DNA from 3 places in the Arthrobacter sp. NyZ413 genome. Region 3 is predicted to be linked to each of the others. Evidence: predicted binding sites of a transcription regulator. Region 3 holds the regulator's gene; each other region holds the start of a gene.
The links. Region 3 encodes HrcA, which represses chaperone genes, less so after heat shock. Its sites were predicted from a motif close to TTNGCACTCGNNNNNNNCGAGTGCNAA; they were not measured.
Positions count from the first base shown of each region.

Region 1 (4,225 bases), 840 kb from region 3:
AGCACGGCGACGGATCGAAGTCCCTGGATCTCTGGTCGGAACGTTGATTTCGCCGTTGTTTTTGCCGTCCCGCTTTGGTGCCGGGCCGGCACCATTGCGCGCATGGTTGTCAAAGTCTTGCCTCCAGGGTCCTACACGAACCGTCAATGTTACTGATTCGTAATCTTCATCGTCAATTTACGCAGCTCTATTGGCCAACGACTCCCCATCCATTACGACACAGCTTTCTGGGAGCTTGCGGAACGTTCTCTGGGCCAAAGCCGGTAACGACGAAGGCCCGGCCCCGAAAAAATCGGGGCCGGGCCTCGTGTGCCTTGCGGCCGGGTTTAAGCCGGAATTAGTGGCTGTGGCCTGCGTGCTCGTCTTCCTCCGCGGCCTTCTCAACAACCAAGGTCTCGGTGGTGAGAACCAGGGCAGCGATGGACGCCGCATTGCGGAGTGCGGACCGGGTGACCTTGACGGGGTCGATCACGCCGGAACCGATCAAGTCCTCGTAGACCGCGGTCTTGGCGTTGAAACCGTGGTTGGCTTCAAGCTCGGCGACCTTGGCGACAACGACGTAGCCGTCGAAGCCGGCGTTCTGGGCGATCCAGCGCAGCGGCTGGGTCAGCGCGCGGCGGACAATGCCGACGGCGGCTGCGGCATCGCCTTCGAGGGCCTTGACGGCTGCGTCCTCGTCCAATGCCTTGAGGGCGTGGATGAGGGCCGAACCACCACCGGAAACGATGCCTTCTTCAAGGGCGGCACGGGTGGAGGACACGGCGTCCTCGATGCGGTGCTTCTTTTCCTTGAGTTCAACCTCGGTGGCGGCGCCAACCTTGATGACACCGATGCCGCCGGCCAGCTTGGCAAGCCGTTCCTGCAGCTTTTCCTTGTCCCAATCGGAGTCCGTGCGGGCAAGTTCAGCACGAAGCTGGGCCACGCGGGCTTCGACGTCCTCGGCAGTGCCGGCGCCGTCGACGATGGTGGTGTTGTCCTTGGTGACCGTGATGCGGCGGGCGGTACCGAGAACCTCCAGGCCGACCTGGTCCAGGGACAGGCCGAGCTCAGGGGAGACAACCTGTGCACCGGTCAGCGTGGCGATGTCCTGCAGCATCGCCTTGCGGCGGTCGCCGAAGCCCGGAGCCTTGACGGCAACGACGTTCAGGGTGCCGCGGATGCGGTTCACGATCAGCGTGGACAGGGCCTCGCCGTCGATGTCTTCAGCGATGATGAAGAGCGGCTTGGCTGCCTGCAGCGCCTTCTCCAGGAGCGGCAGGAATTCCTGCAGCGAGGAGATCTTGCCTTGGTTGATGAGGATCAGCGCGTCTTCCAGTACGGCTTCCTGGCGTTCCGCGTCGGTGACGAAGTACGGGGAAAGGTAGCCCTTGTCGAACTGCATGCCCTCGGTGAGGACCAGTTCGGTCTGCGTGGTGGAGGACTCTTCGATGGTGATGACACCATCCTTGCCGACCTTGCCGAAGGCCTCGGCGAGGAGTTCGCCGACCTCATCGCTCTGGGCCGAGATCGCGGCGACGCTGGCAACCTGGGTGCCTTCGACTTCGCGTGCGTTGCTCAGCAGGCGGGCTGCGACGGCCTCGACAGAGACCTCGATGCCACGCTTGATTTCGCCCGGAGCTGCTCCGGCGGCAACGTTGCGCAGGCCTTCCTTGACGAGGGCCTGGGCCAGGACGGTGGCGGTGGTGGTGCCGTCACCAGCGACGTCGTTGGTCTTGGTGGCGACTTCCTTGGCCAGCTGGGCGCCAAGGTTTTCGTAGGGGTCGTCGAGTTCGACTTCGCGGGCGATCGTCACGCCGTCGTTCGTGATGGTGGGGGCGCCCCACTTCTTGTCCAGAACGACATTGCGGCCGCGCGGGCCAAGGGTCACCTTGACGGTGTCGGCGAGCTTGTCAATGCCTGCCTCGAGCGAGCGACGCGCAGCGTCGTTGAACGCAAGCTGCTTAGCCATGGTTTTGTCCTTTCAAGACGGAAAACCCGCACCGCTGACCAGGCGGAAGAACTTCCGGCTCAATCTGCGGTGCGGGATCCAGGGAATTACTTAACGACGATCGCCAGGACGTCGCGGGCGGACAGGACGAGGTACTCGCTGCCGCCAGTCTTGACTTCGGTTCCGCCGTACTTGGAGTAGATAACAACGTCCCCAACGGTGACGTCTACAGGCACGCGGTTGCCGTTGTCGTCGAAGCGGCCGGGGCCGACTGCAACAACTTCGCCTTCCTGCGGCTTCTCCTGTGCGGTGTCCGGGATGACCAGGCCGGAAGCGGTGGTCTGCTCTGCTTCGAGCGGGCGGACAACGATGCGATCCTCGAGAGGCTTAATGGAGACCGACACTCGGATCTCTCCTTTACGTGAGGTAGTACGTGGACTATCAAACCAGGGGTGCCGTGGCGTGCTTACCGTCGTCGCGGTGCCGGTAAGTACCTTGCGGCATGATTAGCACCCGCCTAGGGAGAGTGCTAATCAAGACTCTATGTAAGCATTAGCACTCGGTCAAGGCGAGTGCCAGATTTTCGTCGTGGGTGAAAGCCGCGGGCGCCCCGCGAAGGCGAGCGGCACTCAAGCAGCTCAGCTGCCGGTGAGGTCGTCGAAGTCCACGTCTTCGCCGTCGTCGTACTCTTCTTCGCCACCTTTTCCGCGGTTCAGGTACAGCACCACAGCGCTGGCAAGGGCGACGACGCCGGACACCACGAGGCCCACAATCGTCCACACGCGGACACCGGAGTAGGTGTCCCGGATCTCGCGGGCTTCTTCGGTGGCGTCTTGGACGCTCTTGCCCGTCATGGAATACGCCGCGGCGTTGAAGGAATCCAGGAAGAAGATAATCACCAGCAGCGCGATGCAAATAACGGCGATCGCGGCTCCGGCAATGAGCGCTGGCCGGGCATACTTCGAAAGATTGCCGGCAGGGGGTCGTTTGTCGGGAACCGAGGGAGATCCATTGGCGTCGTCAGGCAGGCGTACTGGGTTGTCTTCCATGCAATCAACCCTATCGGCCTGAATCGCCCATGAACCGCCCACGCTCCATGTGACAGGCGGCCACTAGGCTTGTTTCCATGGCTGACACACCCCCGGACCAGATTGCCCCCTTGCTCACCACGGAAGGCTGGGAATTGCTGGCATCGCTGGGACCGTACAGTGACAGCGAAGCGTTCGCCCTCAACGCCCGGCTCCGCAAGGAAGGGCACTCCCCCGAACTCGTGGCCGCCGTCCTCACCCAGTCAAGGCTTCGCACGCGCGCCGAGGCCAAGTTCGGCGAGTTCGCCCGGCACATGCTCTTCACCCAGGCCGGGTTGGAACAGGCCACCCGGCTCAACGTCGCCGCGCGCCACGCCGAGCGGTTCGCCAAGGCCGGTTCGCGGCATATTGCCGACCTCGGTTGCGGGTTGGGGGCCGACTCGATGGCAATGGCTTCGATGGACCTCTCGGTAACGGCAGTGGAGCTGGACGAGACCACCGCGGCTTGCGCCACGATCAACCTCATGCCGTTCCCGCACGCTTCGGTGGTGCATTCCGATGCGACCTCGGTTCCGCTCGACGGCGTCGACGGCGTCTGGCTCGATCCCGCCCGGCGCACCACCTCGTCCTCGGGAACCAAGCGGATCTGGGATCCGGAAGAGTTCTCGCCGCCCTTTTCCTTCGTCGAGTCGCTGGCAGCCTCCGGCAAGTCCATCGGCGTCAAGATGGGTCCGGGCATGCCGCATGAATCGGTTCCCGCCGGCTGTGAGGCGCAGTGGGTCTCGGTGGGTGGAGATGTCACCGAAGTGACGCTGTGGTTCAACGACGTCGCGCGCCCCGGCGTCCGGCGCGCCGCTTTGGTCCTCGGCCCCCGGGGCGCTGCCGAAATCACCAGCGGCGAGGATTTCGACGGCGGCCCGGTGCCCGACGTCGGGCCTGTTGCGGGCTACCTCTACGAACCGGACGGGGCGGTCATCCGGGCGGGACTCGTGGCCGACGTCGCTCTCCGCCTGGGCGGGCACCTCGTGGATGAGCACATTGCCTACATCTGTGCGCCGGATCTCGTGGAAACGCCGTTCGCACGCGCCTACAAGGTGTTGGAAGTCATGCCGTATAACGTCAAGGCACTCAAAGCCTGGGTCAAGGACAACGGCATCGGCGTCTTGGACATCAAGAAGCGCGGAACGTCCGTCACTCCCGAGGAGCTGCGCAAGCAGCTCCTTCCAGGGGGAAAACCGGCCGGCAAGGCTTCGGCAAAAGCCCGCGGCAG
Region 1 is NZ_CP155434.1:3,261,501-3,265,725, forward strand. Features, by position in the region: gene ABCW42_RS15200 (acyltransferase family protein) at 1-104, opposite strand, end outside; gene groL (chaperonin GroEL) at 338-1,948, opposite strand; gene groES (co-chaperone GroES) at 2,035-2,331, opposite strand; gene ABCW42_RS15215 (hypothetical protein) at 2,566-2,976, opposite strand; gene ABCW42_RS15220 (THUMP-like domain-containing protein) at 3,054-4,225, shown strand, end outside.
Region 1: groES (co-chaperone GroES) is a predicted target of HrcA. The motif match lies at 2,480-2,506, and genes of this name have one in related genera.

Region 2 (4,225 bases), 820 kb from region 3:
ATGCAGGGGCCACCGCATTGCCATCGGTGTGTCGTGGGACTGTCGGCAAATCAATGGATTTACCGGTGTAGATCCAGCGGCGGACTAGTTTGCCTGCCTCCCGAGCCACGCGGAAAGCAAGCCTCCCGGGACCTCTTCGGACGTCAACGCAAAGCTGCGGTGATCAGCCCATTCCCCATTGATATGAAGAAAACGGAGACGGCGTCCTTCGTCGCGAAAGCCAAGTTTTTCGACGACCCGCAGGCTCGGCCCGTTTTCAGGCCGGATATTGATTTCCATCCGATGCAGGCCGAGCGCCGAGAAACAATGGTCCGTTGCCATCGCTACGGCGGTGGGCGCTATTCCGTGCCCGGCCCGGGCCTCATCCACCCAGTAACCAAGCGTGGCAGTCATTGCCGATCCCCACATAATCGAGGAAACCGTCAATTGCCCTACGATCCTTGGCTCGGGAAACCCCGGGACCCTCTCCGTGATGAGGAAGGGAAGGGCACTGGCTTGCCGTGCCTGGGAATTAAGCGAGGCCACCATCTGCCGATAGTTCGGAAGGCGACCGCCCGGCGCGGGATTCGACGCCTCCCAAGGCGCGAGCCAGTCGCTGTTGCGCGAACGGACAGCTGTCCATTCCTTCTTGTCCCGGTAGTGGATGGGGCGCAATATAAGGTCCCCGCACTCAAGTGTCACCGGCCAAATAGCCGTGGCCCACACCAGGGGCTACTTGCTGAGGCCGGAGGCAAAGCCTGGCAGCCACTCACGAAGACCAGGGCCGAGGTCATCGCTGTCACAAGCAAGCTCAACGCAAGCCTTGAGGTAGCTCAACTTATCGCCTGTGTCGTAACGCCGCCCGCGGAAGACCACGCCGTAGACGCCGCTGCCTTCGCCGTCGGCAGCCGCCAGCACCTGAAGCGCGTCCGTCAATTGGATCTCCCCGCCCCGGCCCGGCTCGGTTTCCTCAAGAACGTCAAAGACGGCAGGGTGGAGGACGTAACGGCCGATCACGGCCAGGTTGGACGGAGCTTCATCCGCGGACGGCTTTTCCACCAGCTGCTTGATGCGGACATAACCGTCTTCGCTGATGTCCTCGATGTCCGCGCAACCATAGGCGCTGATCTGGGAAGGCTCGACCTCAATCAGGGCCACAACGGATCCTCCGGTCTGCCGCTGAACCTCGATCATGTCACTCAGGAGGTTGTCCCGCGCGTCGATCAGGTCGTCACCAAGCAGGACGGCGAAGGGTTCATGCCCGACGTGCTGCTTGGCACGCAACACTGCGTGGCCAAGGCCCTTGGGATCGCCCTGCCGGACATAGTGGATGTCGCCCAGGTTGCTTGTTGCCTGGACGGCGTCCAACTTGGTGGTGTCGCCCTTTGCTTCCAGGGTAGCTTCCAATGCGGGCACCCGGTCGAAGTGGTCCTCCAAAGCGCGCTTGTTGCGTCCTGTGATCATGAGGATGTCGTTAAGGCCGACCCCCACCGCTTCCTCGACAACGTACTGGATGGCCGGCTTGTCCACGACAGGCAGCATTTCCTTGGGCATTGCCTTAGTGGCGGGCAGGAACCTGGTCCCAAGCCCGGCAACGGGGATAACGGCTTTTCGGACAGCACAGTTATTGGAAGTCACCGGACTAATCTAACGGAAGGAATCGGAGATTGGGCAAAAGGACCATGGTTCAGCTGACCAATGCCTGTCCGTTGACCGAACCCATGCTGGCCGAAAGCGCCAAGGACTGGAGCGAAGAATGACCTTGAAAGACGACATCCGCCGGAAGCACCGGACTCAACGGCTCAGCCTCACCGAACAGCAGCGTGCCGAGGCCGGGACAGGCATTGCCCGCCGCGGACTCGATTGGGCGAATGCAACCGCGCAAGGTGAATCCGCGACGTTCGCCGTCTACGTCGGAGTAGCAGCCGAACCACCGACCATGCCCCTGTTGGCAGCCCTGTACGCAGCCGGATACCGCGTCCTCCTTCCTATCTGCGAGCCGGAAAGGATGCTGAGTTGGGTGTACTGGACCCCGGAAACCGAATTTGTCCGTTCGCGATACGCTCCGATCGACGAACCCCTTGGCGAGCGCTTCGACAGCGACGTCGTCAGGGAGGCGGCGGGCATCATCCTCCCGGCCACCGCCGTCGACGGGAGCGGGAGCCGAATCGGTCAGGGTGGCGGCTACTACGATCGACTCCTCGAACATCTGGACAACTCGGGCCGGCGTCCACCCACCGTCGCCGTGGTCTACGACGACGAAATCCTGCCGGCCGGCACTATTCCGGCGGAACCGTTCGACAAGGCCGTGGCAGAAGTACTCACGCCCGACCGCGTCGTCCGGCTGGCATCGGCCGGCTAGGGAATACCGGCCCCGTGGGCTGTGGAGTCCACCACAATTCCTACTGGTCACAACGGCAACGGGTGATAGAATTGGCACTCGGGCCCTAGGACTGCTAATGGGAAGATACATCCACCCATGCAGGACAGGACCTGTAGTTCGTCCCCGAGGAGGATCATCAGTGCCAACATACGCTTACGCTTGCAAAGACTGCGGCCACGCCTTTGACATTGTCCAGGCATTCACGGACAGCTCCCTGTCCGACTGCCCGGAGTGCCAAGGCTCGCTGCGCAAGAAGTTCAACAGCGTAGGGGTTGTCTTCAAGGGATCGGGCTTCTACCGCACGGACTCCAGGGACTCCAAGGGAAGCACGGTGTCTGCCACTCCTTCCGCTCCCGCCGCGGCCTCCGCCCCTGCTGCCGCACCCGCGTCGGTTCCGGCACCTGCAGCCAGCTGACCGCAAGCATTTTCTAAGTTGTCCACATACGGCTAAAACCCCCTACGGACGGTGGACACCCGCGCATAGCGTGGCACCATGCCAGCAATCACGTTTGCACATGGTGCCCGCTCCGCGGCCACAGCTCCCGTCCGAAACAATCGCAGCCACCCCGTCGGCCGCCGCCCGTCCGCCAGGAACGCCGCTCCCCCTCCCCGGTCGCTCCATCCCCGGTCGCTTCGCGGCCGAAGGCCCGTCCTCTGGCTGAACCGAAACCGCCGCCTCGTCGCTGCTTTGCTGCTGTGCGTCGCCGCCGGTATCACCGTCCACCAATTGACTCCGGCTTCGGAGGCCCGGGTAAAGGTCCTGTCCGCGGCTCGGGATCTTCCGGCAGGCGCCAACATTTCGGAATCCGACTTCACCCTCCTTGCCGTGATCCCGGATGGAGCCCCGGCAGGAGCACTGACCACCGGCGCCGAGGTGCGTGGTAAACAACTCGCGTCACCATTGCGAAAAGGGCAAATTCCCACCAATGCCCAGCTAGTGGGACCGGGGCTGCTGACAGGAACGGCTCCTGCCACCGCCGCCGTGCCGTTGCGGATGGCAGACCCCGCATCCATCCAGCTTGTATCCCCCGGCCAGTTGGTCAATATCGTGCTCACGGCGGGCGACGGGCCGGGACGGAAATCCGAAGTCCTGGCGGCATCCGTTCCCGTCTTATGGACCTCTACGCAGGGAGGCAAGGCCAGCCAGTGGCTCGGCACGAACGACTCCGATGGGTTGCTGGTTGTCGCAGCCAACCCTCAACAGTCCGAAAGCCTGGCCGGAGCATCAACCAAGGGAAAGCTGTTCTTCGTACTGGTCAGTCCTCCCACCGGCGCTCCCGTCGGGTCCCCCGAAAGCTAGGTGGACCCACAGTGGATTTGTCAGCCCCAGTGTGGCGGCCGCTGCTCCCTCAACCACGCGTCCCGATCGTCGTCGGGTTCGTCTCCCCAGCGTCGAGGATCATCCTCGGACGCTTTCTTGGGCAGGATGCCTCCTGCCGCCCGCCTTCTTTTTGGCCTCGGCTTCTGGTCCAGGGTTTCCTGCTCATCAGCCTGGTTTTCCGTCTGGGGGACCGACTCCTTGACCGGCTGGCTGCCCGGCCCTACAGCGCCTGCCTCGGCCCTACTGGGGTGGTTCGGTTCGGCATGTTCATTGCCCGACATTGCGTTTCCTTACTGGGAACCGGCTGCGGAACCATGTGCGTCGCCGCCGCCAACGTCCGCGACCCTCTCGGACGGCTTCGCGTTGGTATCCATATCCAATTGTTCAACGTCGACGTCGAGGAAACCATGCTCCTCCGCCTCGAAGGTCGGTGCGGCCGTCCCCTCCAATCGCAAGTAGGAACCAATGCGGTCGGCGCAGGACGAAGGATCGGTGAACACTTCAATCGTCCACAAGGACATGTAACGCCAGCCAAGGCGTTC
Region 2 is NZ_CP155434.1:3,242,954-3,247,178, forward strand. Features, by position in the region: gene ABCW42_RS15130 (GNAT family N-acetyltransferase) at 85-705, opposite strand; gene galU (UTP--glucose-1-phosphate uridylyltransferase GalU) at 712-1,617, opposite strand; gene ABCW42_RS15140 (5-formyltetrahydrofolate cyclo-ligase) at 1,736-2,341, shown strand; gene ABCW42_RS15145 (FmdB family zinc ribbon protein) at 2,502-2,777, shown strand; gene ABCW42_RS15150 (RcpC/CpaB family pilus assembly protein) at 2,856-3,662, shown strand; gene ABCW42_RS15155 (hypothetical protein) at 3,683-3,964, opposite strand; gene ABCW42_RS15160 (DUF4011 domain-containing protein) at 3,974-4,225, opposite strand, start outside.
Region 2: ABCW42_RS15145 (FmdB family zinc ribbon protein) is a predicted target of HrcA. The motif match lies at 2,413-2,439, and genes of this name have one in related genera.

Region 3 (4,225 bases):
TCCAAGGGCGCTTGGTCCTGACACTCAGAGGACGCTTGCTGGCTGACGCGGTTGTGCGTCGTATCCTCCCGGACTGAATCAAGCCGCAAGCAGGTGGCACCGCCCCAAGGACTGGTGCCACCGAGCCGGCATTCTTGCGCTACTTGATCCAGCGGAGGTTGAAGCGGTAGCGGTGGGGCTGGCCGTGGTTGACGCGGATTCCCGCGGATACCGAAAAGCACGTCAGGGCTACCCAAATGCCCGTCGCGATGACCGCGAAAACGTTTCCGACCACCGGGAGCATGACCAGGAGGTTGGCGAGTACCGCGGCAAGTGTTGGCGGCAGGCTGAAGTTCAGCGCTTCCTTGGATTCCTGTGCCGTGAATGGCCCGCGCTCACGGAAGATCAGGTAGATCAAGAGCGAAGGCACGCAGCCAAGGATTCCGCCGAAGTGCGCGAGAGTTGCCCATTGGCGGTCCTCCGTGGCCGTCAACGGCAACGCATTGGCAGGAACGCCGTGGTACTGGGATTGGCCCGCGGAGGCGTCCCGTTCGTCAGGAGCGTTGTCTGCCACTGTTTCTTCCTTCGGGTATCTGTTGGTGCGGTGTTGCTGTCCCAGAATACTTGGTCGGCACGAAATCAGTGGACCAAACCGGCAGAATCTGCATATGGCGATCAGGAAGCCGGTGCGGTAAGGAAGTCGATGACTTCCTCTACCCGGCCCAGGAGGGACGCTTCCAAGTCGGCGTAGCTCCTCACGGCGCCGAGGAGCTTTTGCCAGCCAAGCCCGATATCCTCGGCCGTCTCATGCGGCCAGCCGAACGCTTTCAGGATCCCTGTCTTCCAATCCGTGCCGCGTGCGACGGTGGGCCATTGCTCGATTCCCAGGACCTTGGGTCGGATGGCTTGCCAGACGTCCACATAGGGATGGCCGACGATCAGGACATTTCCCGCGGCTCCCGGCAGCGTCATTGCGTCGGCGGCGATCCGGGACTCTTTGGAGTCCGGGACGAGGTGATCGACCAGGATGCCCAGCTTCCGGCCCGGGCCGGGGGAAAAATCCGCAATCGCAGACTTGAGGTCGTCTACGCCGTGGAGGGGTTCGACGACGATTCCCTCCACGCGGAGGTCGTCTCCCCAGACTTTCTCCACCAGTTCGGCGTCGTGCTTTCCTTCGACCCAGATGCGGCTCGCTTTCGCGACCTGGGCGCGCTGGCCCGCCACCCGAACCGATCCCGACGCCGTGCGGCCCGCTTGCAGCGCCGCGGCGCCGGCCGCGCGTGGTGCCGGAGGCAAGAGCTTCACCGGTTCCCCGTCCAGCAGGAACCCGAAACCGAGCTGGAAGGATTTGTTCTTCCCCCTGCGGTCCTCCAAGACGACAACGTGCATGCCGCCGGACTTTTCGATCCTTGTCACGGCGCCGACCCACCCGGACTGGACATCCTCGAGGACCATTCCCCGCTCCACGGGAACCTCGCGTAATTGCCGTTTGGTTGGCTTTGCCAAGTCCTGCGGGCCCCAATTGTCATACGACACGGTCTTCACACCACTTTGCGCTAGGGATCGATCGGGATCCGGAACATTTCCGCCGGATCGCGCGGGAATCATGTTCGCCGCAAGCGGTACCAATGCTAACAACGCGGTGGCTCATACTAGACTTGTTAGCACTTGGGCATGTTGAGTGCTAATGGTTGAATACCCGTTGTCGAATACCGGGTCACTGAGTGGAGGTGGGGAGTGAGCGAGCCACGCAAGCTTGAAGTGTTGCGGGCCATCGTGGAGGACTACGTCCACTCCCGCGAGCCCGTCGGTTCCAAAGCGTTGGTGGAACGCCATCATCTGGGCGTCTCGAGCGCCACCATCCGTAACGACATGGCGCTCCTGGAAGAAGAAGGCCTTATCGCTGCGCCGCACACCAGTGCCGGGCGGATACCCACTGACAAGGGCTACCGCCTGTTCGTCGATCGAATTTCCGAGGTCAAGCCCCTTTCGGCAGCTGAGCGGCGCGCCATCCATTCCCTGCTTGCGGGACCGGACGACGTCGAAGACATCCTTGAGCGGACGGTCCGGCTCCTTTCGCAGCTGACCAACCAGGTCGCCGTCGTGCAGTACCCGCACATCAGCCGCGCGCGCGTACGCCACATCGAGTTTGTCCTCTTGGCACCGCGCCAGGTTCTCGTGGTTCTGATCGCCGATACCGGCAAGGTTGAACAGGGCGTCGTCCAATCCGGCGCGGATACCTCGGACGAAGACCTCATGACGTTGCGCGCCCGGTTCCTCGGAAGCATCGCAGGATCACAACTGGACCTCATGGCGCAGGTCCTGCCGTCGGTTGTCGCGCTGTGCCCGCCTGGCCTTCGCGGATTGGCCGGCACCCTTGCCCACGGCTTGGAGCGCTTGGCTGACAGGAGCCGGGACGATCGCATGGTCATGGCCGGAACCGCGAACCTGGCCCGCTCCAACGTGGACTTTCCGCTGAGCATCGGCCCCGTCCTCGAAGCACTCGAGGAACAGGTGGTCATGCTGCGCTTGCTCTCCGACATGGCCGAAGACCCGCGGGGTGTCACTGTCAGCATCGGCCGCGAGAACCCTTATGACGGTCTTTCCGAGGCCTCCGTGGTCGCGACGGGCTACGGTCCGGACAGCAGCGCCAAGATCGGCATTCTTGGGCCTACGAGGATGGACTACCCCAACACCATGGCGGCAGTGCGTGCCGTCGCGCGCTACCTTTCCCGGATTCTGGGCGGCTGAGTTTCCACGGAAACCCCGTTCGCATGAAAACGCAGTTCAACAAGGAAGAGAAAACGACTTTGAGCAGCCACTATGACGTTCTAGGCGTCTCGCCGGAAGCGACAGGCGAGGAGATCAAGAAGGCTTACCGCAAGCTCGCCCGGAAGCTGCACCCTGACGTGAACCCGGGGGAAGGCGCCGCTGAGGAATTCAAAGCCGTCACGCACGCCTACGAAGTCCTCTCCGATCCCCAGAAGCGCCGCGTCTACGACGCCACGGGCAACGAAAACGGCACGGACAACGGCTTTGGCGGCGGCTACGCCGGCCAGGGATTCGCCTTCCAGGACATTTTCGACACGTTCTTCGGCGGAGGCGGCGGGGGCATGCACGGACCGGCGTCTCGCGTGCGACGGGGCCAGGACGCATTGATCAGTGTCCGCATCGATCTCCGCGAAGCAGTTTTCGGTGTGAACAAGAAGCTTGAAGTGGACACCGCGGTGGTTTGCCCCACGTGTGAAGGATCCTGCTGCCGCCCGGGCACCCACCCGGAACGCTGCGACATCTGTGGCGGATCCGGCCAGGTCCAGCGCGCGGTGCGTTCGATCCTCGGACAGGTCATGACCGCCGCCCCCTGTGGATCCTGCGAAGGCTTCGGCACGATCATCAAGGATCCTTGCAATGAGTGCAGCGGCCAAGGCCGCATCCGCAGTCGCCGCTCCTTGACCGTCAAGGTTCCGGGAGGCGTGGCTACCGGCACCCGGATCCAGCTTTCCGGGCAAGGCGAGGCAGGCCCGGCCGGCGGCCCTCCGGGCGACCTTTACATCGAGATCCGGGTCAACGCGGACGCCACTTACATGCGTGAAGGCGACGATCTCCACGCCACCCTGAGCGTGCCCATGACAGCCGCGGCCTTGGGCACTGAGCTTCAGCTGGATACCTTCGATGGTCCCCAGGAGATCGACGTCAAGGCTGGAACACAGGCAGGCGAAGTCATTACTTTGCGCGGGCTCGGCGTCACGCACCTTCGCGGCTACGGCCGGGGAGACCTCAAGGTGCACCTGCACGTCGAAACGCCGGTGAAGATCGACGCCGCCCAAGAGGACCTGCTTCGCCAACTCGCCAAGTTGCGAGGGGAGCAGTTCACCGAGGGAAAGCTCGTGGCGAGCGGCGGTGTGTTCGCCAAGCTCCGGGACAAGCTCGGTAACCTGTAGCGGTGAGCAACCCCGTATTTTTCACCCCGGAGGGAACCCTGGACGGGTTGCGGCCGGGTGATTCCTTCGTGCTCGACGGCTCCGAGGCCAAGCATGCCGTGACGGTCAAGCGCCTTGAAGTAGGCGAAAGCGTCGATATCGTCGACGGCGCCGGGACGCGGCTCGTGGGAAGCGTCACGGCGGCGGCCCAGGGCAGCCTCACGGTACTTGCCGCCGATGTGCGGGAAGAGCCGCGGCCCGCGGTCCGGCTTGTTTTGGTGCAGGCCCTCGCGAAAGGCGATCGCGACGAGCTTGCCGTCGAAACA
Region 3 is NZ_CP155434.1:2,421,594-2,425,818, reverse strand. Features, by position in the region: gene hemW (radical SAM family heme chaperone HemW) at 1-77, shown strand, start outside; gene ABCW42_RS11385 (DUF4870 domain-containing protein) at 140-553, opposite strand; gene ABCW42_RS11380 (DUF3097 domain-containing protein) at 655-1,515, opposite strand; gene hrcA (heat-inducible transcriptional repressor HrcA) at 1,717-2,730, shown strand; gene dnaJ (molecular chaperone DnaJ) at 2,790-3,920, shown strand; gene ABCW42_RS11365 (16S rRNA (uracil(1498)-N(3))-methyltransferase) at 3,923-4,225, shown strand, end outside.